3 regions of the Paenibacillus sp. FSL H8-0122 genome follow, and region 1 is predicted to be linked to each of the others. Evidence: riboswitches for the same ligand, from Rfam matches in the RefSeq annotation. Region 1 holds a riboswitch; each other region holds the start of a gene.
What was found. A riboswitch is a leader RNA that binds a small molecule or an ion and turns the genes downstream of it on or off. The one in region 1 is predicted to bind cyclic di-GMP.
Positions count from the first base shown of each region.

Region 2: linked by a shared signal. The riboswitch ahead of NSS64_RS26195 (choice-of-anchor A family protein) and the one ahead of NSS64_RS30450 (flagellar assembly protein A) in region 1 are both predicted to bind cyclic di-GMP.
Region 3: linked by a shared signal. The riboswitch ahead of NSS64_RS08060 (thiamine pyrophosphate-binding protein) and the one ahead of NSS64_RS30450 (flagellar assembly protein A) in region 1 are both predicted to bind cyclic di-GMP.

Region 1 is NZ_JBBOTB010000001.1:7,070,759-7,077,884, reverse strand. Features, by position in the region: gene NSS64_RS30475 (ring-opening amidohydrolase) at 1-441, opposite strand, end outside; gene NSS64_RS30470 (ABC transporter permease) at 438-1,190, opposite strand; gene NSS64_RS30465 (ABC transporter ATP-binding protein) at 1,187-1,996, opposite strand; gene NSS64_RS30460 (ABC transporter substrate-binding protein) at 2,011-3,024, opposite strand; gene biuH (biuret amidohydrolase) at 3,050-3,733, opposite strand; cyclic di-GMP riboswitch class I at 4,239-4,331, shown strand; gene NSS64_RS30450 (flagellar assembly protein A) at 4,440-6,074, shown strand; gene NSS64_RS30445 (aldo/keto reductase) at 6,089-7,063, shown strand.
Region 2 is NZ_JBBOTB010000001.1:6,131,971-6,139,096, forward strand. Features, by position in the region: gene NSS64_RS26195 (choice-of-anchor A family protein) at 342-3,335, opposite strand; cyclic di-GMP riboswitch class I at 3,417-3,509, opposite strand; gene NSS64_RS26200 (hypothetical protein) at 4,210-4,575, shown strand; gene NSS64_RS26205 (ASCH domain-containing protein) at 4,939-5,361, opposite strand; gene NSS64_RS26210 (YukJ family protein) at 5,459-6,211, shown strand; gene NSS64_RS26215 (hypothetical protein) at 6,190-7,126, opposite strand, start outside.
Region 3 is NZ_JBBOTB010000001.1:1,874,345-1,881,470, reverse strand. Features, by position in the region: gene NSS64_RS08070 (helix-turn-helix transcriptional regulator) at 23-976, shown strand; gene NSS64_RS08065 (methyl-accepting chemotaxis protein) at 1,050-2,300, shown strand; cyclic di-GMP riboswitch class I at 2,802-2,898, shown strand; gene NSS64_RS08060 (thiamine pyrophosphate-binding protein) at 3,045-4,658, shown strand; gene NSS64_RS08055 (carboxymuconolactone decarboxylase family protein) at 4,709-5,089, shown strand; gene NSS64_RS08050 (hypothetical protein) at 5,242-5,592, shown strand; gene NSS64_RS08045 (3-oxoacyl-[acyl-carrier-protein] synthase III C-terminal domain-containing protein) at 5,736-6,728, shown strand; gene glpK (glycerol kinase GlpK) at 6,827-7,126, opposite strand, start outside.

The sequences.
Region 1 (7,126 bases):
GCCCGCATCCATAACCGCACGGGCCACGGCATCCGCCACTTCGTCCACCTGACTAAGTCTGCCCAGCTCCCCCGGCTGGAAGCTCCGGGTTCTGGCGACTCCAATGGCCAGTGACTTCAGGCCATCAGCGGCCACCCCCGGCTCCCCCTGTCCGCTGCGGCTGATAATCGTGAAGTGCGGGCTGAGCACCCCTTCCGTACCGCCGGACATCACATAGGAGATATCGGCAGCCTCTTCTTTTGCCGCTTCAGCGAAGAATCCTTTCAGTGCCATGACCGCATAACCCCGCGTAAAATCATTCACACAGCCGTTGCCCTCCGTCTTCCCCAGCACCGCGACCACTTCCTCCGGCCGGAACAGCCCCGCTTCCACCGCCGCGCCAAGGCCCGACATATCATGCGGCGCACCCGCAGGAATGCGGATAACCGAGCAGTTCATCATAGATCATCGCTCCTTGTCCAGAAAATAACCCGTTTCTCCAGCAGCCCGATACACCAGAACAGCAGCAAGCCGCATAGCGCCGAAGCAATAATGGCCGAGAACATCACCGGCGTATCCATATGATAGGAAGAGACAAGCACCACATAACCCAGTCCCTTATTCGCTCCGACGAATTCGCCGACGATGGCTCCGACAATGGCGAGCGAGGTGGAGATCTTCAGGGCAGAGAAGATATAAGGCAGACTCGTCGGCAGACGCAGCTTCCAGAAGATTTCGCTCTTCGTCCCTTTGTAGGTCGAGAACAGCTCCCAGGCTTCGTATTCAATCGCCTTAAGACCCTTAACACTATTCACCAGAATCGGGAAAAAGCAGATCAGCATCGAGGCGATTACCTTCGAGGTATACCCGGTCCCCAGCCAAACGACCAGCAGCGGGGCCAGCGCCACCAGCGGCGTAGTCTTAAGGGCGATGGCCAGCGGGAACATTCCCTTCTCTATTGGCTTGGAATGCACGAAAATCACTGCGGTAGCCAGGCCAAGGATATTGGCGAGAATGAACCCGGTCAGCGCTTCGCCCAGCGTAACCAGCGTATGCGACCAGAGCGAGCCATTAATTGCCGAGACTACCTGCGTAGGCGCAGGCAGCAGATACATCGGAACCGACAGGAGACGTACAGCCAGCTCCCAGAGAAGCAGGAAGCCAAGCGCAAACGTGACCGGGTACAGGGTGTCTTTGATTTTGACCGTCATAGATGCTTCACCCGCTTTCTCAGTTCCTTGACAATCCGGTGGAATTCCGGCAGCTCTTCCATGCCCGCCTCACGCGGGGAGGGCAGCGTCACCGGAATGATATCCGTCACACCGGCGGGCCGGGGAGACATCATCACGACCCGGTCTGACAGCAGCGCGGATTCATGAATGGAATGGGTAACCATCACAATGCTGCTTAGACTGGTCTCCGGGCTCTCCCACAGCCGCAGCAGCTCGAAATTCAGCTTCTCGCGTGTCAGCTCATCCAGCGCGCCGAACGGCTCATCCATCAGCAGCACCGTCGGATCGGCAGCCAGGGCCCGGGCAATCGCCGCCCGCTGCTGCATCCCGCCGCTGAGCTGATGCGGGAAGTGGTTCAGATAATCCTGCAGACCGACCAGGCGCAGGGCACTTTCTGCTTTTTCACGCGCCTCGGCTTTACTGAACTTCTTCTTCTCGCCCAGCTCCAGCGGCAGCATGACATTCTGTAGCGCATTCAGCCAGGGCATCAGGACAGGCTTCTGGAAGACCATGCCCAGGGAGAGATCAGGTGAGGCATACGCCACCTCTCCACCGGCCTCCGGGCTTAACAACCGCAGCATCAGCCGGAGTGTTGTGGATTTCCCGCAGCCACTCGGTCCGAGAATCGAAATGAATTCATTGCGGTATACATCAAGACTGACCTGATCCAGCACAGGCACGTTGCCGAAGGAAAGAGAGCAGTTGCGCAGGGAGAGCATGGTTTCCCGGGTACCGGGATGCTGCGCGGCGGCAGCATCCAGCTGTTCTTTGATCGCTGTTGTCATTATCGGGTCCCTCCTTATTTCAAAAACTCATTGGTGAACAATCCGCGTATGTCCTGTTCCTTTTTCACAAAGCCCAGCTCGACCAGATTCTTCTGCAGGGTCTCCCAGGACGCCTCATCCATCGAGCCCAGCGGGAGCTTCTCCGGATCAAGCAGCGGAATGCTGGCCTTCATCATATTGACCTCATGCTTCAGATCCAGCTTCTCGCCATACTTCAGGCCGAATTCCGCCGCTTCGTCTGGATGCTTCACTGCATAATCCCAGCCCTGCATGGAGGCCTGCACGAAGCTTGCGACCATCTCCGGGTCCTTCTTGATGATAGACTCCGTAGTGAATAAGGTATCGGCATAGAAATTGATGCCATAGTCGTTCGGGTCGATAATATTCACTTCCTTGCCCTGCTCCTCTACAGCCAGCACTTCATTAATGACATAGCCGGGCCAGGCCTTGACCTGCCCGGTCAACAGCGGACTCAGATCGTATTTGACCGGCATCTCTTCGATTTGCGAAGGGTCGATGCCCGCGCTTTTCTCCATGGCCCGGAAGGTCAGCTCTTCGTTGCCGCCCAGCTTAATGCCTACCTTTTGCCCGACAAGGTCCTCCATAGTCTTGATCCCGGACTCTTTGAGTGTGAACATGACGAACGGGGTTTTGCGGTAGATCGCCGATAACGCTTTGACAGGGACGCCTTTCTCTCTGGCGATGACGACCTGGTCGGCACCCGTAACTCCGAACTCCTCACTGCCGGAAGCTACCATCTGCACAGCCGGGAAATCCGAGCCCCCCGGGCGGATCTCAACATCCAGCCCCGCTTCTTTATAGAAGCCTTTTTCCACCGCGGTATAAAAGCCGGCAAACTGCGCCTGGTGAATCCACTTCAGCCGGAGCACCACCTTCTTCAGCTCGCCTGAGCCTTCCGCTCCCTGGCCTTCGGCCTTACCGGCTTCCGTAGTGTTACCGCAGGCGGTCAGGAGCAGCATCAGCGAGGTTAACAGCATCAGCGCTTTCGTTCTGGACTTGTTCCACATGGTTATTCCCCCGTTTATGAATGATTTAGTATTGCTCCAGCGCACGCAGCACCGCTTGTGAATCACTTACACTGCCGAACACCCCGCCCTGCATTTGAACCATACTCAGCGCCGCCAGGTGATTCGCTTCATCCGTCGCTCCCGTGCAATCCGCAAGAATCAGACACTCGTACCCGCGGTCATTGGCTTCCCGCATCGTGGTGTGTACACAGACATCGGTCGTAATACCGGTCAGAATCAGATGGGTAATTCCTTTATTCTTCAGGATCAGGTCCAGGTCCGTTGCGTAAAAGCTCCCTTTGCCCGGCTTGTCTATAATGTACTCTCCGCGGGCAGGCGCCAGCTCCTCAATGATCTGCCAGCCACGCTCCCCCCGCACGAGGATTCGTCCCGCCGGTCCTTCGGAGCCGATCTCGGCCCCGATCTGGCGGCTGCGCCACCGTTTGTTCGCCGGCAGATCCGACAGATCCGGCTTATGCCCCTCGCGGGTATGGATCACGGTGAACCCTTCAATCTCCCGGATACGTGCCAGCAGCCGCTGAATGGGCTGAATCGCCCTCGCTGTTAATGAGAGGTCATAACCCATTCTCTCGACGTAACCGCCCTTGCCGCAAAAATCCGTCTGCATGTCGATAATCATCAGCGCTGTCTTCGCCGGGTCCACAGCCCCGTCATAAGGCCAGATGTAAGGTGTTGCTGCAATCTGCATGGTTTATGCTCCTCTCCTGATGTCGCTATCTCTATCAATGTTATATTAATTAACATTAATTCGCGTTTCCTTGGTATGAGTTAGATTATATTACAATGAATTTGGGATGTCTTCGGTTTTATTACGAAATAATGCACTGAATGTTTGTGTTTATTTACATAGTTAACATATACATAACATTCATACTCGCAATACTCCTTATCAAAAAGGAACACTCCGGGTCTTACCAAGCCCAGAGTGTCCCAACAGTTCAATGCTCACACTTCCCCCCTTCTGCCTCTTCCATAAGCTGTAAGCGCTGGGAAACCAGTTTTTTTGTCGAAATAGAGCTGCATATTTCGAGTTTTTTGATAAATAGGCATAATATAGTTGAAAAATAGCTCTTTAAGTACTAGAATTAAGCTTGTTTGCAGAAGTTAATGACGCATAAGAACTATTTATGATTCTTTTTGTCGATTGCAGTCGACCACTATTCATTGCCTCTACAGGATGTATATCATTGATCTATTTCTAAAGGCAAACTCCCCGAAAGGGCAGGACGCAAAGCTATGGGCCTAAGAACGCCAGAATCTGCGTTTACGGTTGCCAGGCTGCCAATAGAGACCACTTAAGCCAGCTGTTCAGGAGGGGGAAGCCTCCCAGGCTTGATGATGTTCTTTTTCTGTACGAATTGCCATTGATCATACGAAAAAGTGAGGTTACAACCATGCCGCAGCAGGATATCGAACCAAGCCGATATGAATTCGTAGAGTCCCTGATGCTCGAACGTAAAGGTCTCCTGGATTCATTCTCTGTGGAGGGCCGAGCTTCTGACGGGACAACTGGAGATAAGAATGGAATTATCCTCGTGCAGGACAACCAGATATTTATTACTCCCCCGCTCCCCGGAGGTGCTCCCGCCCGCATTTCTGCGATCCACCCTGTTGTCCTGAAGATCAACTGGAAGACCGTTACAGAACCAACCGAGGTCACCAGGGCGGATTATATCACTTGGGAGATCTGTGAGAAGCCGCAATATGAAATTACCGTATCGCCTGACAAGCTCAAGGTCCACTTCACTTTATACCGTGCAGAGAAGTACGCCTGGAATCTGGTCAACTGTCCTGCCGCCTTCGAAGCGGTTGTCCGTGCCCAGCCCAATCCGGCGATGCTGCTGTCCACGCTTACCATAGAACAGATTATCGCCTCACTGGACAACCGTTTTATTCTGCGCAACCTGAACATTCCCGCCCTGTACGCGGAGCTGGAGAACCCTACATATCTTCCCGTATGCATCGCTGAAGGAAGATCCCCGCTGCCCGGCAAGGAAGCCCGGCTGGAATTCCTGCTGCCGGAGCATACACTGGAGGGGAACCGGATGCTTCAGGGACAGGGAGCCCCGGGTCAGAAGCCTGAGGATACCATGGAGTATCTCCGTTTCCCGGGGGCCCCCTTTACCTTTGCAGGCGAAGTCTTCGCCCGCAAACTGCCGCCCGAAGAAGGCATTCCCGGCCTCGACACAGACGGAAGGGTACTGCCCCCTCCCCCGCCGCAGGATCTCTACTTTGCTGCCGGTAATCATGCCAAGCTCCTTCCCTGCGGTCATATCGTGGCCCGGCATACCGGCAGACCCCGCATCTGCGGAGGAAACAGCAGCGTCCGGATATGTGACTTCCCTCCAGCCTGTCTGCTGACCAGCGAGATGACCGATCCTGCGGGCGATGTTATGTTCGCAGGTGACATCATTGTACCGGGAGATCTGGAAGGACCTGTACGGGTTGAAGCCCTCGGGAATGTGTACGTCTATGGCGATATCCGCCAATCTACAATTATAGCCACCGGCAGTATTTACGTTAGCGGCCAGGTCACCGGCAGCGGCCTGTACGCCGGACACGCCGGGGTACTGCAGCATCGTCTGCATAGCCTCGCAAGCCTGCTGCGGACAGAGACGGACGGACTGCTGGAGGCAGCGCGCCAGCTGGCCAAGAATGTGGAATCCCGCCAGCAATCCGTGAATTACGGCCTGGTAGTCATGCTGCTGCTGGAGGATAAATACAGCCACCTCGGCAGCCTGATCCGTGATCTTCAGGCTGCCCTGAGCCGTATGAACGGAGAGTTCGGCTCCGGCACAGACCCGCTCCGGCAGATGCTTGAGGTATTCGCCCATCCGGGACAATTCACCGGGTACATCACAGACAGTGTGCTAAGCCGCTTCTCCAGGCTGCTCCTCAAGCTGAGCGAGGAGATTGAGCTGCTCCAGGAGGAGCATGCGGTAATTAATCTTGCCCGGTCGCAGGAGAGTCGCCTGGAGTCCGGCGGCAAGCTGCTTGTGCGTGATTCTGCTAAGACTACTACTATATAAGGAGAAGTGAGAGCGTGAGATATAACCGTCTGGGCAATAGCGGCCTGCAGGTGTCCGCCCTGGGTCTTGGAACCAATTCCTTCGGCAAACGGGCAGATCAGGAGACCTCGGTCCGCATTCTGCACACCGCTATGGATCAGGGCATTAATTTCATCGATACCGCCAATATCTATGCCGGCTCTGAATCGGAGCGGATCATTGGCCTTGCGCTTGAAGGCAGACGCCATAACGCTGTGCTGGCGACCAAGGCCGGATTGCCGAAGCATGAGGGACCCGGCGGCAGCGGCTCTTCGCGCCATCATCTGATGCAGGAGCTGGAGGGCAGCCTGCGCCGGCTGAAGACCGACTATGTGGATCTGTACCAGATTCACACCTTCGACCCCTACACACCGCTGGAGGAAACACTGCGCACGCTGGATGATCTGATCTCCGCAGGCAAGGTGCGGTATATCGGAGCCTCCAATTATGCCGCCTGGGAGCTGATGAAGGCGCTCGGAATCAGCGAAGCGCGTAACTGGGCGAAATACATCTCTATCCAATGCAGCTATTCGCTGGCTGACCGCACGCCCGAAGCCGAACTGCTTCCGCTCTGCCTGGATCAGGGGCTGGGCATCATCCCATACTTCCCTCTGGCGGGCGGCATTCTTACCGGCAAATATGTCGGCAGCAGCAGTGCCCCTGCCGGCTCCAGAGCAGAGACCGATCCGAACTTCCGCCGCTTCCTTACCCCGGAGCGCATCTCGCTCGGGGAGCAGGTTCAAGCAATTGCGGAGGAGATGGGCACTTCACCTGCGGCTCTATCCCTGGCCTGGCTGATGAACCGGCCCGCCGTCTCCACAGTGATTGTCGGCGCAACTACAGTAGAGCAGGTACAGCATAATCTGCAGAGTCTCTCTGCTTCACCGGATGCAGGAACACTTGAGCAGCTTGACCAGGCCAGCGCCGCCCTCCGCACCGGCGAGCCGTTTGCAGTCTACCGGCTGCCGTAAACGCTGACGGTGATGTTCATATCCATACACAAAAGCGAGCCTCCGTATACGGAGACTCGCTTT
Region 2 (7,126 bases), 940 kb from region 1:
AAAATACGACTGGGGCTACGGTAAGAGATTCAGCATGAATTTCTTTCTCTTCACAAACTTCAAATCCATTGTACTCTGCAAGACTCTTGGAACAAGCAGGTGGACTCTATTTAGCACACTCGCCTTCCCGCAGCAGATTGCATGTATGCTGTTTTCCACATACATTTGGTCCGCTGACTCTCTCACCGGCACATTGTATGTTGTTTTTCGCATACATTCTGTATCCGGGCACTTATTTCCAACGAAAAAAGAGCTACTTCCAGGAGAACGTCTTCTCCGAAAGCAGCCCTTGTCAAATCACAGGATCATTGTTTGTTTATATAAATCTCAGTTCCGGTCACTCATTTACGGTTGCTGTTTCTGGTGGTTCTTCTAAGAATCAAGCCCAGACCAGCGAGTGCCAAACCGGCAAAATAATAAGGTGCAGGACTGGATTCGCCCGTCTTCGGCAAGGTTCCATCCATAGGCACACCGCCTTGAGGAACCTCATCATCAATAAGGACTACATCGGGTGCCGGTTCTGCTGAAGGCGTTGGCTCCGGTGTTGCTGCTATTGGCGCAACCGCAATAGCCGGTGTCGGCGTTGATGCCGGTACTGTTGTAGCTATCGGAGTTGCTACAGGCCCAAGCGGCAGCGGATCATCATTCACAGCCACATCATTGCTCACGATAAATCCGATTATCGGAGTCGGCGTAGGCACTGGAGGGAAACTGAACGGCGGCGATGTTGGCGCTGGCGTTGTTACTGGTGTTGGATCTGGTGTCGGCGTTGGTGTCGGCTCTACCGTCGGTGTTGGTGTCGGCGTTGGTGTCGGCGTCGGCGTTGGTGTCGGCGTCGGTGTTGGTGTCGGCGTTGGTGTCGGCGTCGGCGTTGGTGTCGGTGTTGGTGTCGGTGTTGGTGTTGGTGTTGGCTCTGCCGTTGGCGTTGGTGTCGGCTCTACCGTCGGTGTTGGTGTTGGCTCTGCCGTTGGCGTTGGTGTCGGCTCTACCGTCGGTGTCGGTGTTGGCTCTGCCGTTGGCGTTGGTGTCGGTACTGCTGTTGGCGTCGGTGTTGGCTCTGCCGTTGGTGTTGGTGTCGGTTCTATCGTCGGCGTCGGTGTTGGCTCTGCCGTTGGCGTTGGTGTCGGCTCTGCCGTTGGCGTTGGTGTCGGCTCTGCCGTTGGCGTTGGTGTCGGCTCTACCGTCGGTGTTGGTGTTGGCTCTGCCGTCGGCGTTGGTGTCGGTTCTACCGTCGGCGTTGGTGTCGGCTCTACCGTCGGCGTTGGTGTCGGCTCTGCCGTTGGTGTTGGCGTAGGCACCGCTGTCGGTGTTGGTGTTGGTTCTACCGTCGGCGTTGGTGTCGGCTCTGCCGTTGGTGTTGGCGTTGGCTCTACCGTTGGTGTCGGTGTCGGTTCTACCGTTGGCGTTGGTGTCGGTACTGCTGTTGGCGTTGGTGTCGGTACTGCTGTTGGTGTCGGTGTCGGTACTGCTGTTGGCGTTGGTGTCGGTACTGCCGTTGGTGTTGGTGTCGGTACTGCCGTTGGCGTTGGTGTCGGTACTGCCGTTGGCGTTGGTGTCGGTACTGCCGTTGGCGTTGGTGTCGGTACTGCCGTTGGTGTTGGTGTCGGTACTGCTGTTGGCGTTGGTGTCGGTACTGCCGTTGGCGTTGGTGTCGGTACTGCCGTTGGTGTCGGTGTCGGTTCTACCGTTGGCGTTGGTGTCGGCTTCACGGTCGGCGTCGGTGTTGGCTTCACGGTCGGCGTCGGTGTTGGCTTCACGGTCGACGTTGGTGTCGGTACCGCTGTCGGCGTTGGTGTTGGCTTCACGGTCGGTGTTGGCGTCGGCTTCACGGTCGGTGTTGGTGTCGGCTTCACGGTCGGCGTCGGTGTTGGCTTCACGGTCGGCGTCGGTGTTGGCTTCACGGTCGGCGTTGGTGTTGGCTTCACAGTTGGCGTTGGTGTCGGCTTCACAGTTGGCGTTGGCGTCGGCTTCACAGTTGGCGTTGGCGTCGGCTTTACGGTCGGCGTTGGTGTTGGCTTCACGGTCGGCGTCGGCGTTGGCTTCACGGTCGGCGTTGGTGTTGGCTTCACCGTCGGCGTTGGCGTTGGCTTCACGGTCGGTGTTGTCGTCGGCTTCACGGTCGGCGTTGGCTTTGGAGTTGGGGTGCACACAGGTGTCGGGCTAGGTTTTACTGTGGGTGTAGGTTTCACTGTAGGTGTAGGCGTTACCGTTGGCGTTGGTGTTACCGTTGGCGTTGGCGTTACCGTCGGTGTAGGTTTCACTGTAGGTGTTGGTGTTACCGTCGGTGTAGGCTTCACAGTTGGTGTCGGCGTTACCGTTGGTGTTGGTTTCACTGTCGGCGTTGGCGTTACCGTTGGTGTTGGTTTCACAGTCGGTGTCGGCGTTTCCGTTGGTGTTGGTTTCACTGTCGGCGTTGCCGTTGGTGTCGGACTAGGTGTCGGTGTTGCGGTCGGCGTCGGACTCGGCGGCGGCCCCTCTCCCTCGTACAATCCCAGGTGCATCTCTACCCCGCCGCTAAAAGATTTTGCAATCAGGGTTCCGTACAGCTCTGCTCGGGCATAATGAACATCCGCTCTGGGTGCGAGAATGCTGCCATAGAAGGAGGTATTAGCGATATTCACCTCAGAAGCTTCGTAAAAGTTGAACAATACTTGACTGGCTCTGCCGTTATTCATTGAAAAGCTCGGCACATTGACTGTAGGCCCGCTTATATTAATAATCAGCGTAGCGTTCTGTGCAATGTTGAATTCAATATAGTTGGTCTTCGCCAGTGTCGAGGCATCCAAATGAACTACATTGAAACGATCCGGTGCACTTATCTTGAGCTGTCCATAATTGTTATTGCCGATCTCATTCGTGTCAGCCAAGGCCCCATACTCTGTGGAACGGGAGATCAGAGCCTGCTGCTCGGCTGCAAAATCAATCGGCTTCTCTTTCCTCTTAGTACCTATAATTTTAACCTGGGGCTCATTGACTGTAATGCTGTCCCCGTATACCACATTTCCGTAAATTTCTCCGCTACCCGAATGTTCAAAATTCTTGCCCGCAACCAGCACATCCGTAGGCGAAGCACTCCTGTATGCCCTGGCTACTCCGTAACCTCCGGTGAGGGTAATGTTCCCCGCCGCTGCCAGACGGCCTTCAATCTGATCACCGCCTTGTGTGAAATCCCCAAGAATAAAAGCATTAAAATTCCCTGCGACCCCCAAAACCGGTGTTGGCGTATAAGGAACCCCTGAAGCTGCTCTGACATCCGTGCCCCACGTAAAAGCACTGGATACGGTCAATAAGCCTGCCATAAGGATGGCGGCTGTTTTACGTACTCCTTTTTTCAATAGTCCACACCTCCTAGTTACTATTCTATGAATCTGTCACGCGACTATAACAACAAAAAGACCGCCAAGAAGGGTTAGCTTCACGGCGGCCGGACGACCCTAGTCTCAACTTTAGAGACAGTAGATTCCTGACTTTGCGTCCCGTTCTTTCGATCCGGTTTGCGTTTGTACATGATTTCGGTATGAAATTGGGAGTAACTTATGTAAATTCATCGTTGAGTCTATGACATTTGTTACTTTTGTACTAATTTCAGTTTATCCGCTCCCCCATCCTATTGTCAATCCATTCCCAGTATATTTTTTGAAATTATATTTTTCGATGGTTCCTCATTGATCCCTTGTACCATAAGGGTTCAGGGGCGAGTCTCTTTTTATTTATTGACGAAAAAAGTCGAGAAATCAGAAGATTGGCTGTAGCCGTTTGTCTCTCTTCCCTATAATAATATCAATTTATATTATTTAAATTTGATTCATTTGTCCTATTTTATAGCCCTCAGCTCAGCTCAGAAAAAAAGTGCCGCCCATAGGGACGACACCTGCTAATAGACTTCATATATTTTGAATAAAATGTCGCCTAGGCAGACCCGAACAGCTGAACCCAGCCAATCATCGATACCCAGAGCGGAACACTTAGAATGATCCCGAATACCAAACCACGGCGGAGACTTCCTTCATGACTCATTGCCATTCTCCTTTGAGCTGATTTATTTTTCAATCTTTAATCTTTAATATTTCAATTTTAATATAAAATAATTCATCTTATTTTTTTGTGAAATATATCACATTATTTGAGTTAATTTATAAAACCCATTGATTATTTTTTGAAGGATGAGTTACAATGCGAATATACGTTCTCTTTGAGGGGTTGAGAAGGATGCAAAGAGCAGAGAGCCAGGATAACCTGCTGGTCAAATCCTATATTTTGCTGCCGCTTATTCTATCCGCCTTCGAGCGGGATGCTTCTGCTATAGCCTCAGAGCTGCGCACGCCTGCGCCTTATCTGGAGGTAATCCAGTCGGCCGTCCATGCCGCTTCTGCTGATCTGCGGGAGGTCCGTGCCGGGATGCGCGCCCGTGGTCTGAAGGTCTATGAGCAGCAGCGGCTGGAGGCGGGTGTTGAAGCCAAATTCGTCTGCAGGGGTTATCACGAGCGGATGCTGCTGCTGGATGATGTGATTGCAGCCCAGGCCACTCTGCATATGCGCAGATACCTGGGTATGGAGAAGATGGAGCAGGGCTAACCAAAGAAGCCTGCCGCAAGCGGCAGACTTCTGCATGAAATGTTCACCCGGATGCGGTTACATTAACAACGTCCAATACCCGAGCGTGCCGCATATCACCACCACAGCTACCGGGTACAGGATTCTCCGGCTTACCTGATCCCTGAACGCAAGAAACAAACAAAGCATACAAAGCCATGCAATTAGAAGGCTTCCCATCTATTATGCATACGCTCCTTCCCGGCATTTCTGCCCCTCTCCAGCGGTAGACCGCCTCAGAGCACAACTATCCTTATATATAGGAAGATTTCCCGCCGAATATCCCAATTATACCAGCTGACAGCCAATCTGGAGCAATTTTTCTTCACATTGCCGTCAAGAAATTCACAATTCCTCTTCCAGCACAGGATATTCCCAGAAACCCAGACGTCCCTTAGCAGGGATGGGATGTACCAGCGGAACAACCTCCTCCAGCTTCCAGGCATACCTTCCTTCGGCATAATTGCCGAATACATATTCATTGCCGCCCGGCCAGCCTTGCTGCGCAAGCTCCGGCGTCACCTCACAGCAATCCGCAATGCGGCTGACTGCAATGATCTTGCCGGTTGGCAGGTTGTCCGCAGTGTAGCCGTAACGTGCCAGCAACGACTGATACGGCTCCGTCCGGCAGATCGCCTTATTCACCTGCATCCCGGCATGGATGGCTAACTCTCCCCGGTGGGCGGTCCGCCAGGTCCGGGTTTCGATTTGTTTTTCTCCCAGCGCAATTAACGTGGCCCACGGCTGGCGTATGGTCAGGCATTTCATAATGTAGCTTGCCTCCTCTGATGAACACCTTTTTACTCAGAATTACTATGGCCTTCTACGGGAAAGAATAATAGCTAAGAAGGGGGACTGACGGACTATGGGTAACGGATTAGATCAAGGGTACGGGGTATTAAAATGCAAATTATCCAATGAGAATATCATATATAAGCTAGGTGTCAAAAATAATCATATCCAGGTACTGGTTGAGGTTGAAGGTGATATTCATAAAAAGTACAGGGTGGCTATCAATATCAGATCAAGCGCTAAAGCGGAACATTTACCGGAGGACACTGCAAATCAGGTGCTTTATTATGTGGGCGAAGATTTCAAAGCGGAAGAAACGGCCCGTTGGCTCACGCTTGAATCCGGCTTCACGAAGATCACCTGGCATAACCGGAGCCTTGCCCTAGATTATATCAGGGGAAACCTGGTGATTCCCAGTAAGATGGTGGCTCTGCCTAATACGAACCAGGATGACAAGGAAGACAATGATCCCCACAACAATCTGTATGATAAAATCACCTCTTATCTCAAGGAGGCACAGGAACAGGATGCAACCCTGTACGTATTCGGCGAGCCTTGGGGACCCGAAGAGGATAAATCCGATAAATACTTCGGCTTCTCCCCTGGGCAGGGCGTCCATAATATTCATATGAACCAAGGCAATGCGGGCGGGTACGCCAGAGAAAATGGCACATGGCAAGACGGCGGAGTCCTTATTCATTTCGAGAATGAACACAGATGGGTGGCTATCTTCCTGGCCTTCCAGTCCCAATCCTGGTGTACTAACGACCAGGGAGATGCCACCAAGCCGGTTAGTGAATGTAATCATACCAATGCTTTGACATGAGCCAACACCAACGCATTAACCGCTGATACGGTATCCTTGGCATCCAGCTGTTCATCCAGCTTCAAATGAAGTTGTAAGGTAGAGACTGGTGAATGGTTAGCAGAAACGATGAGCTCAACCTCATGAGATGAGAGCACCTTCGCTTGCAGGATTTGCAGCCAGGGGATAAGATCCGGTACCGCTTTATCCTCCGAAGGACCGGTCTCCATGCCATCCACCCCAATAGGGGAATGCCCAGCGAAATACTCAATTCTGAGCACAGCATCAGAAGGGCGACTGTTCCTCTTCAAGGTCCTAGCCGCTTCGAGCTGATGACGGGAGGTTCGTTTACGACCGATAATTATATTCCACAAAACGATACACAGAGAGGGGATGAAGAAGCAGAGCACCGCCAACCAACCACTGGAGGTCTTAACATAGACGGTAAAAAAGAGGGCTGCGGATAGAATCGCAAGCAACCAGATGTAGATCTCCTGCCGCCATTTGGACTGGCGCTTCCCGGATGCTGGAGGAATGGACTGTGCTGGCTGAATATCAAGAGCTTGCTCCGGTTGAGCTGCCCTACGTTCTCTCCATGGCAAATGCTCCCCATTCAACATATAAACGTTATCGGCTGCTCCCTGCCAGACCTTCTCCTGCGAGGGATGCGGCGACTGCCAGAGGGTAACGTATTCTTGAATGTCTTTTAGATACAGGGCGGGATCGCCCGTGAATGAGAAATATTGCGAAAGCTCCAGATGAATAACGGCAGTAGAATAACGCTGTACATGGGTCGATAAGGTTACCAGCCACTCATGTACAGGAGTGGCAAGCGCTGGGAAATGGGCCAGCGTGCCGGGTAAGCTCAGGCGCAATTGCTCTGCAGCATCCGCCCATGGAATCTGCCATTGGAAGGCCTCGGAGAAATGCTCCCAC
Region 3 (7,126 bases), 5.2 Mb from region 1:
TACATTCAAGGGAGGTTGCAGAATGAGAGCGGATCGTCTGATCACTATCGTTCAAATCTTACAGAGCCGCGGCAAAATCAGCTCCAAAGAGCTGGCGCAAACGCTGGAGGTATCCGAACGTACAATCTTCCGGGATATGGAGGCACTTAGCTTCTCCGGCATCCCCGTGCTGGCCGAGCGCGGCCGGGAAGGCGGCTGGAGGCTGGCTGAAGGCTACCGGAATTCCCTGACCGGAATGAACACCAAGGAGATTGCCGCACTGCTGGTGCCCGCTGATCCGGCAATTCTGCACGCTCTGGGCATTCAGGAGGAGTTCTCCTCGGCCGCCCGCAAGCTGCAGGCTGTCGCTACCCGGCAGCCAGTCACCCCCTTCAGCTTCCTCAGCCAGCGGATTCACATCGACGGAGCCGGGTGGCATCCCTCCGGGGAGACCTATCCCTGCCTGACCGCTTTGCAGGGAGCTTTATGGGAGAACCGCAAGGTGAGCATCACCTATCTGCGCGGGGAGGACGCCGCCGAGCGGCTGGTTGCACCGCTGGGGCTGGTGGTCAAGCGCGGAGTCTGGTACTTGGTCGCAGGGCATGACAGCGAGCTGCGGACCTACAGGGTCTCCAGAATCACTGAGGCCAAAGTCACAGATGAGCTATTTGAGCTGCCGGAGGATTTCGACCTGTCCCGCTATTGGGAGACCTCCACCGCAGCGTTCAAGTCTGCCTTGCCCCGGTACCCCTCCAGCCTGCTTGTAAGAGAGCAAACAATGAAGGAGTTGCAGAAGGAGCGATACGTCGCCCTGTTGCACAAGGAGCCTTCTGAGGCCCCGGGCTGGATCAGGGCCGAGGTCGAGTTCAACACGCCGGAGTCTGCGTGCCGGATCATCCTGTCTCTGGGTCAGGGCATCAAGGTGACGGCACCGCCTGAGCTTGCGGATACGGTTGCTGCGGCTCTGCGCGAAGCGGCAGCATTATACGATTTTTAATAATAGACCAAATGCACTAGTATCCCCTATAATATTACAATACACATTATTATTTATAGGGGGACTTTACATTATGGACTGGATGAACAAGCTGCCGTTGAAACAAAAAATCGTCACCGGATGTTACCTGGTTGCCGCTTTATTCGCTGTCCCTGTCTTAATTACGCTAATCCTTATGGACAGGCTGCTCATCGGCATTATTCTTGTCGCCGTCCTGGCAGCGCTGACTTACCCGCTTGCGCGCTTCATTGAGAGAACGCTTACATCTTCATTTGAGGATATCTCCAATGTGACGCACACGATTGCCAAAGGCGACTTCACCAGCCGTGCCGACGAGAATGGCTCCATGGGCGACATTAGCCGCTCCTTCAATACCATGATTGACAAGCTCAAAAAAATCCTCACCGATGCCTCACAGATTACCCGTCAGGTTATGGACGCCAGCCGCGGGATTGAAGACAAGAATCAGAACCTGAAGTTTGTCATGGCGCAGGTGGCCTCCTCCTCCAATGAACTGGCCCTCGGTGCTAACGAAATCTCGGTGGATATCGCTGATATGACCGAATCGATCAAGGATATCGAAATCAAAGTCTCCAATTATACGAATTCCACCAAGGAAATGAATAGAAGGTCTGTACATACGCTGGAATTGGTAGAACAGGGACGGCAATCGGTGGATACCCAAGCCGAAGGCATGCGCAAGAACATCCAGGCTACCCGGAAGGTGGCGGATACCATCGAAGCCCTATCGCATAACGCACGAGGCATTACGATGATTACCAAGACGATTACTGAAATTGCTGAACAGACCAATCTGCTGTCGCTCAATGCTTCTATTGAAGCCGCCCGTGCAGGCGAGCATGGCCGCGGGTTCGCAGTTGTTGCCCAGGAGGTCCGCAAGCTGGCCGAGGAATCCACCGCTTCAACCAAAGAGGTGTTCGGTCTGGTACGCAGCATCGAAGCGGATATCAAGCAGGCTATTGATAACATCGCCATTAACGAAGAGGTAGTCCAGGTGCAGAATGAGATGATTACGGAGACGGCCAACATCTTTGCTCAAATTGTGCATAGTGTCCAATACATAACCGAGCAGATTGCCTCCTTCTCCGCAGAGAGTGACCTTATGCTGGAGAGTGCACTCAAGATCTCCGGGGCGATCGAGAATATCTCAGCCATCACCCAGGAGACCGCCGCAGGGACGGAAGAGGTGTCCGCAGCGATGAACGAACAGATTCATGCTCTGCAATCCGTAGCTGAGGAGACAGAGAAGATGACCTCCGCAGTCTTCAACCTGCAAAAAACGATTCATATTTTCAAATTTTAACCCCGGCACAAAGAGACACGCCTGCGGAATTTTCTGCGGGAGGTGTCTCTTTTTTTGGGCAAAACAAAGATTGTTATGTAATATTCACAAATTGTTGAAATTGTGCATAAGGGTAAAAAACGTGCTTTGCACTTCTTTACTATAGTCGTTCTATTGTCATAGATTGTCTATAAGCTAACGTCTCACATCACCGCTACTTAAGTCCTATCACCGAAATTTGCAATGCTGTATATCTAGCGATTTCTTAATATTTTTCAGTAAATCAGGAATGTAATGAGTCTTTGGGCTCACTTCCCATATTAACCAACCTAAATGGCCATTTGCATTTTAAGACTTTAGTCTTCCAGAGACAACCATTTTCAAAAGTTTGAAAATCCAAATATTTAGCCATTTTTACTCCTGAATATTCGTCAAATTCCGAGTTTCTTCTCACAGGGGTTATTGACAAAAGAGGAGCAAGGAATATATTGTAAAGGAAAATTCTCCACAAATTCATTTATAACCGCATACCGGCAAAATTCACCGAAAGGGAATGACGCAAAGCCATGGATCTACAGTCTCATTTCTGAAGTGGGATCATGACAGCCAGGTTGCTGAAAAACTGTGAACGCCTTAGGTTTCGCGTTTGATTATGGTGATTCGTGCAACAGACCTGTGCTCCAATGCTGAGTACAGGTTTTCTATTGCTGACGTATACAAATAACAACTTGCGGGGTGGATGTTCTGAAGACAGTTGCAGATTATATGGCGGAAGCATTACACAATCTGGGAGTCACTCATTCTTTTGGAATTATAGGCAAGTCTATTTGCCCCATCGCTTTGAAAATGGTTGACTACGGTATAGAGTTCATCCCCGGCCGGCACGAATCCAGCTCCGGCTTCGCCGCCGGCGGTTATGCTCTGAAGACCGGCAGTCTCGGGGTAGCCTTCGGCACCTCCGGTCCGGGCGGAACGAATCTGCTCACCGCAGCAGCGCATGCCAAGGCCAATAATCTTCCCGTCCTCTTCATCACCGGACATCAGTCCATCAAGGAGCTGGGCATTCCCCAATGTCAGGATTCCACTTCCTATCTGGCTGATTTGGCGGATATGTTCCGGCCGGCCACCCTCTTCAGCAAGCTCGTTGAACGCGGCGATCACTTCAGCACGATTTTCAACCATGCCCTATCCATCGCCCTCGGTGACCGGAAAGGTCCGGTCCATCTCTGCATTCCGTTTGATGTGCAGACAGAGCGGCTCGCGGAATGCCGGATTGTCCTGCCGGAACGCGAGGGACTGGTCAGTTATCAGAACTATGACCGGGTTATCTCGGCGATTAATCAATCTGCCAGACCGCTGATCATTGCCGGTAAAGGCGTCAACCGTTCAGGTGCCCATCAGGAACTGGTCCAGCTGGCCGAAACCTTCAACATTCCTGTAGTCACCTCTCCAGGCGGCAAAGGCGCCATAGCTTATGATCACCCGCTCTACCACGGTCCTGTCGGCGTCGGCGGCTCTTCGCACGGCGATGAATTGCTGAACAACAGCGATCTGTTCATTGTTCTGGGCTCCCGGCTGAGCGACATGACCATCTGCAACCTGAAGCCGGAGAATCATCCGCAGCAGTTGATCCAGTTCGATGTAGATCCAACCTTTGTCGGCAAAATACTGTCCTCATCCACTATCGCTGTCGGCGGGGACTTAAGGGACAACCTGGCACTGTATCTTCAGAAGCTGGACTCCTCTACGGTCACCAGGCATGAAATCACAATCTCCAATGCTTACAATGACGAGCTTCCCGTGCTGGCGGGGCTCTCTCTGGCTTCGGTAATGAGCACGATGAGCGGCTTGATTCCTTACAACAGCAGCGTGTTTGTAGATGACGGCAGCCATGGCTTCAATGCTGTGAAATGGTTCAATGTCCGCAGGCCCGGCAGCTTCATATTCGATGCCTACTTTGCCTGTATGGGCAATTCAATTGGCATGTCGATCGGCGCCAAGGCTGCCTCTCCCGGGGAGACTGTCTTCTGTATTACCGGGGACGGCTGTTTTATGATGCTCGGAGCTGAAATAAACACGGCCGTTTGCAAGGACATTCCGGTAATTTTCATCGTGGTGAACAATATGCAGCTGGATATGGCGCTCAAGGGCATGGAGAAAACGACCGGCCGGATTGACGGTACGATCTTCGAGGTTCCGATGGATGCCGTGAAATTCGCCGAATCGCTGGGTGCAGCCGGCTTCCGCTGCGAGACGCAGGAGGAGTTCGCTGCCGCAATCCGCGAAGCTGTGGCACTTAACAAGGCAGCTGTCATTGAGCTGCTGACTGACCGTGATGAAATGCCTCCTACGGCCCACCGCACGCTGGATCTTACGTAAGGAAGCCATATCCGCACACCTTTTCTAACCTACTGTCAGGAGGACATAACGTGAACAAGAGCATGAACAGCGGACTCGATCATTTCACTGATCTCTCAGGAGATTATGGGGCCAAGGCCCTGGCTCCGATCAAAGAGCATTTTCCGGAATTAGCCGAATATATCATGGGCAATGCTTATGGCGATATTTTTCAGCGGACCACGATTGGCTCTGACTGGAAAGAGATTGCAGTGATCTCGTCTCTGATTACGATGGGGCAATATGAACAGCTGGGGGTTCATTATGTAATGGCGCTCCGCGTTGGCATGACCGTCGAGCAGATCAAGGGTGTGCTGCTGCATCTGACCCCTTGCGTCGGTGCCCCCCGGGTGATTTCGGCCTTTAATGTGCTGCTGGATACCCTGGAGGAGATCAAAGAAAAATCTTCATAATTCTACAAATTTCGACTTTTCGATTGCACATTTCAGGATGATCTGGTTATAATGAAGGCAAAATATCCCAAATCGAACTGCGATTTTGTCGAATAGAGTCGCAGGAATAATGTTTTGGAGGTATTGGAAATTACACTTAGGGAGAGATCAACATGGGACAATTTATTTTGAAGACAGATACTGCGAAGAAAGTGATCAATATTGAGCTGGAGGGAACCTTCTCTAACGAGGACGGGCTCAAATCTATACAGGCTTACCAGCAGACCATTAACCCGATCAGCCCTGCTGAATATGCACTAGAGATCGACTGCCGCAAGCTGAATGTAACAGCTCCTGATGTTGTACCGCTGCTTGAAGGCTGCTTCATCATGTTCAAGGCTGACGGCTTCCAGAAAGTGAGTCTTACCCTGGAAAATAACCCGATCCTCAAAATGCAGCTGGCACGCCTGGGCCGCAAAGCCGGACTTGAGAACCTGGAGATCACTTCAACCGTACAAGCTTAATAAATACAATTTAAACCTAAATCAGCTGCTTGAAACGCACATGCTAATTCATTCATTGAACCGGCTGCTAATGCCGGAAGAGAGTTTTGTAAGAAGCAGATTCGTGAGAAGTATAGCTAACAAAACTTTAGGAGGTCTGTACTATGGCGGGGATTCGCATTAAGGACATTGATATCTACCATCCAGACAAAAGAATCGGCAATGACTTTTTCATACAGCATTTTGACGATAAAGGTATTGATATCCGTGGACTGCTGGCTACTCTGGGCCGTCAAAACCGCTACAGCATCGACAGCCCGGATGAGAACTCCCTGACAATGGCTTTTGAAGCCGCAAGTAATGTTCTGGAGAAGACCGGTCTTACCGGCCCTGACATTGACCTGATCGCTTATGCAAGCCAGACTCCTGAATATATATTTCCTACGAACTCATTGATGATTCACCGCCTGATTAACGGGGCCTCGCATACCATCTGTATTGACAGCAATGCCAACTGTGCCGGAATGACCGCCTCGGTTGAACAGGTCAGCCGCCAGATGATGGCGAACCCGAGAATCCGCCGCGCTCTCGTCATCGGCTCCGATTATGTGGCGCCGCATGCGGACAAGAATGATCCGGTATATTACGCGAACTTCGGTGATGCCGCTGCCGCTGTCATTCTGGAGCGCGATGAGCATTCGGTCGGCTTCATTGACTCTATCTACCAGACAGACACCTGTGTGTACGGCAACTCTCTGTTCCCGGCAGAAGGCCTGGCTAAGCTCGGACGCAACGGTGTGGCCGCAGGAGAGTTCAATGTGAAGTTCATTCCATTCGATGATTCCATCTGTGTGGATGCTGCTTCCGAATCGATCAACACTCTGCTGAGCAACAACGGGATTGCCCCTGAATCGGTCAAGGCTGCCTGCTTCTCACAGCTGTCTCTTCCGAACATCCAGGCCGTCTCCGGCAAAACCGGCATTAACCCTGAGGCCGCAGTCTACATAGGCGATGAGTTCGGCTATACCTCGACCAGCAGCCCGTTCATTGCCCTTCACAAAGCCGTCACTACAAGGCAGCTTGAACGCGGAGACAAGGTCCTGTTCTGGACCGTAGGTGCCGGATGGCAGAACGTTGCATTTGTAATGGAGTACTAGTCTTACTGACCGTTCACTTCTGTTTCAGAGTAAGCAAACGGCCCGCAGCAGAGTTTCTGCCTGCGGGCCGTTTCTGTTCTTAATGCCTCTACTCTGCTCTAAAGTCTGCCTTCGTGCTTGCCCTCATGCTTCTCCCAGCCCATCGTGCGCGATACAGCATCCTGCCAGGCGCCGTATCTGCGTTCCCGTTCCTCCGGCTCCATCTGCGGCGAGAAGACCTTCTCGGCCGTATTGAAGCTCTCCAGCTGCTCACGGGTCCATACCCCGGAGGTAAGTCCGGCGAGCAGCGCAGCGCCAAGTGCTGTAGTCTCCGCATAGGTTGTACGTGTCACTTCGCTGCCCAGAATATCGGCCTGGAACTGCATCAGCAGATTGTTGCGCACCGCACCGCCGTCTAC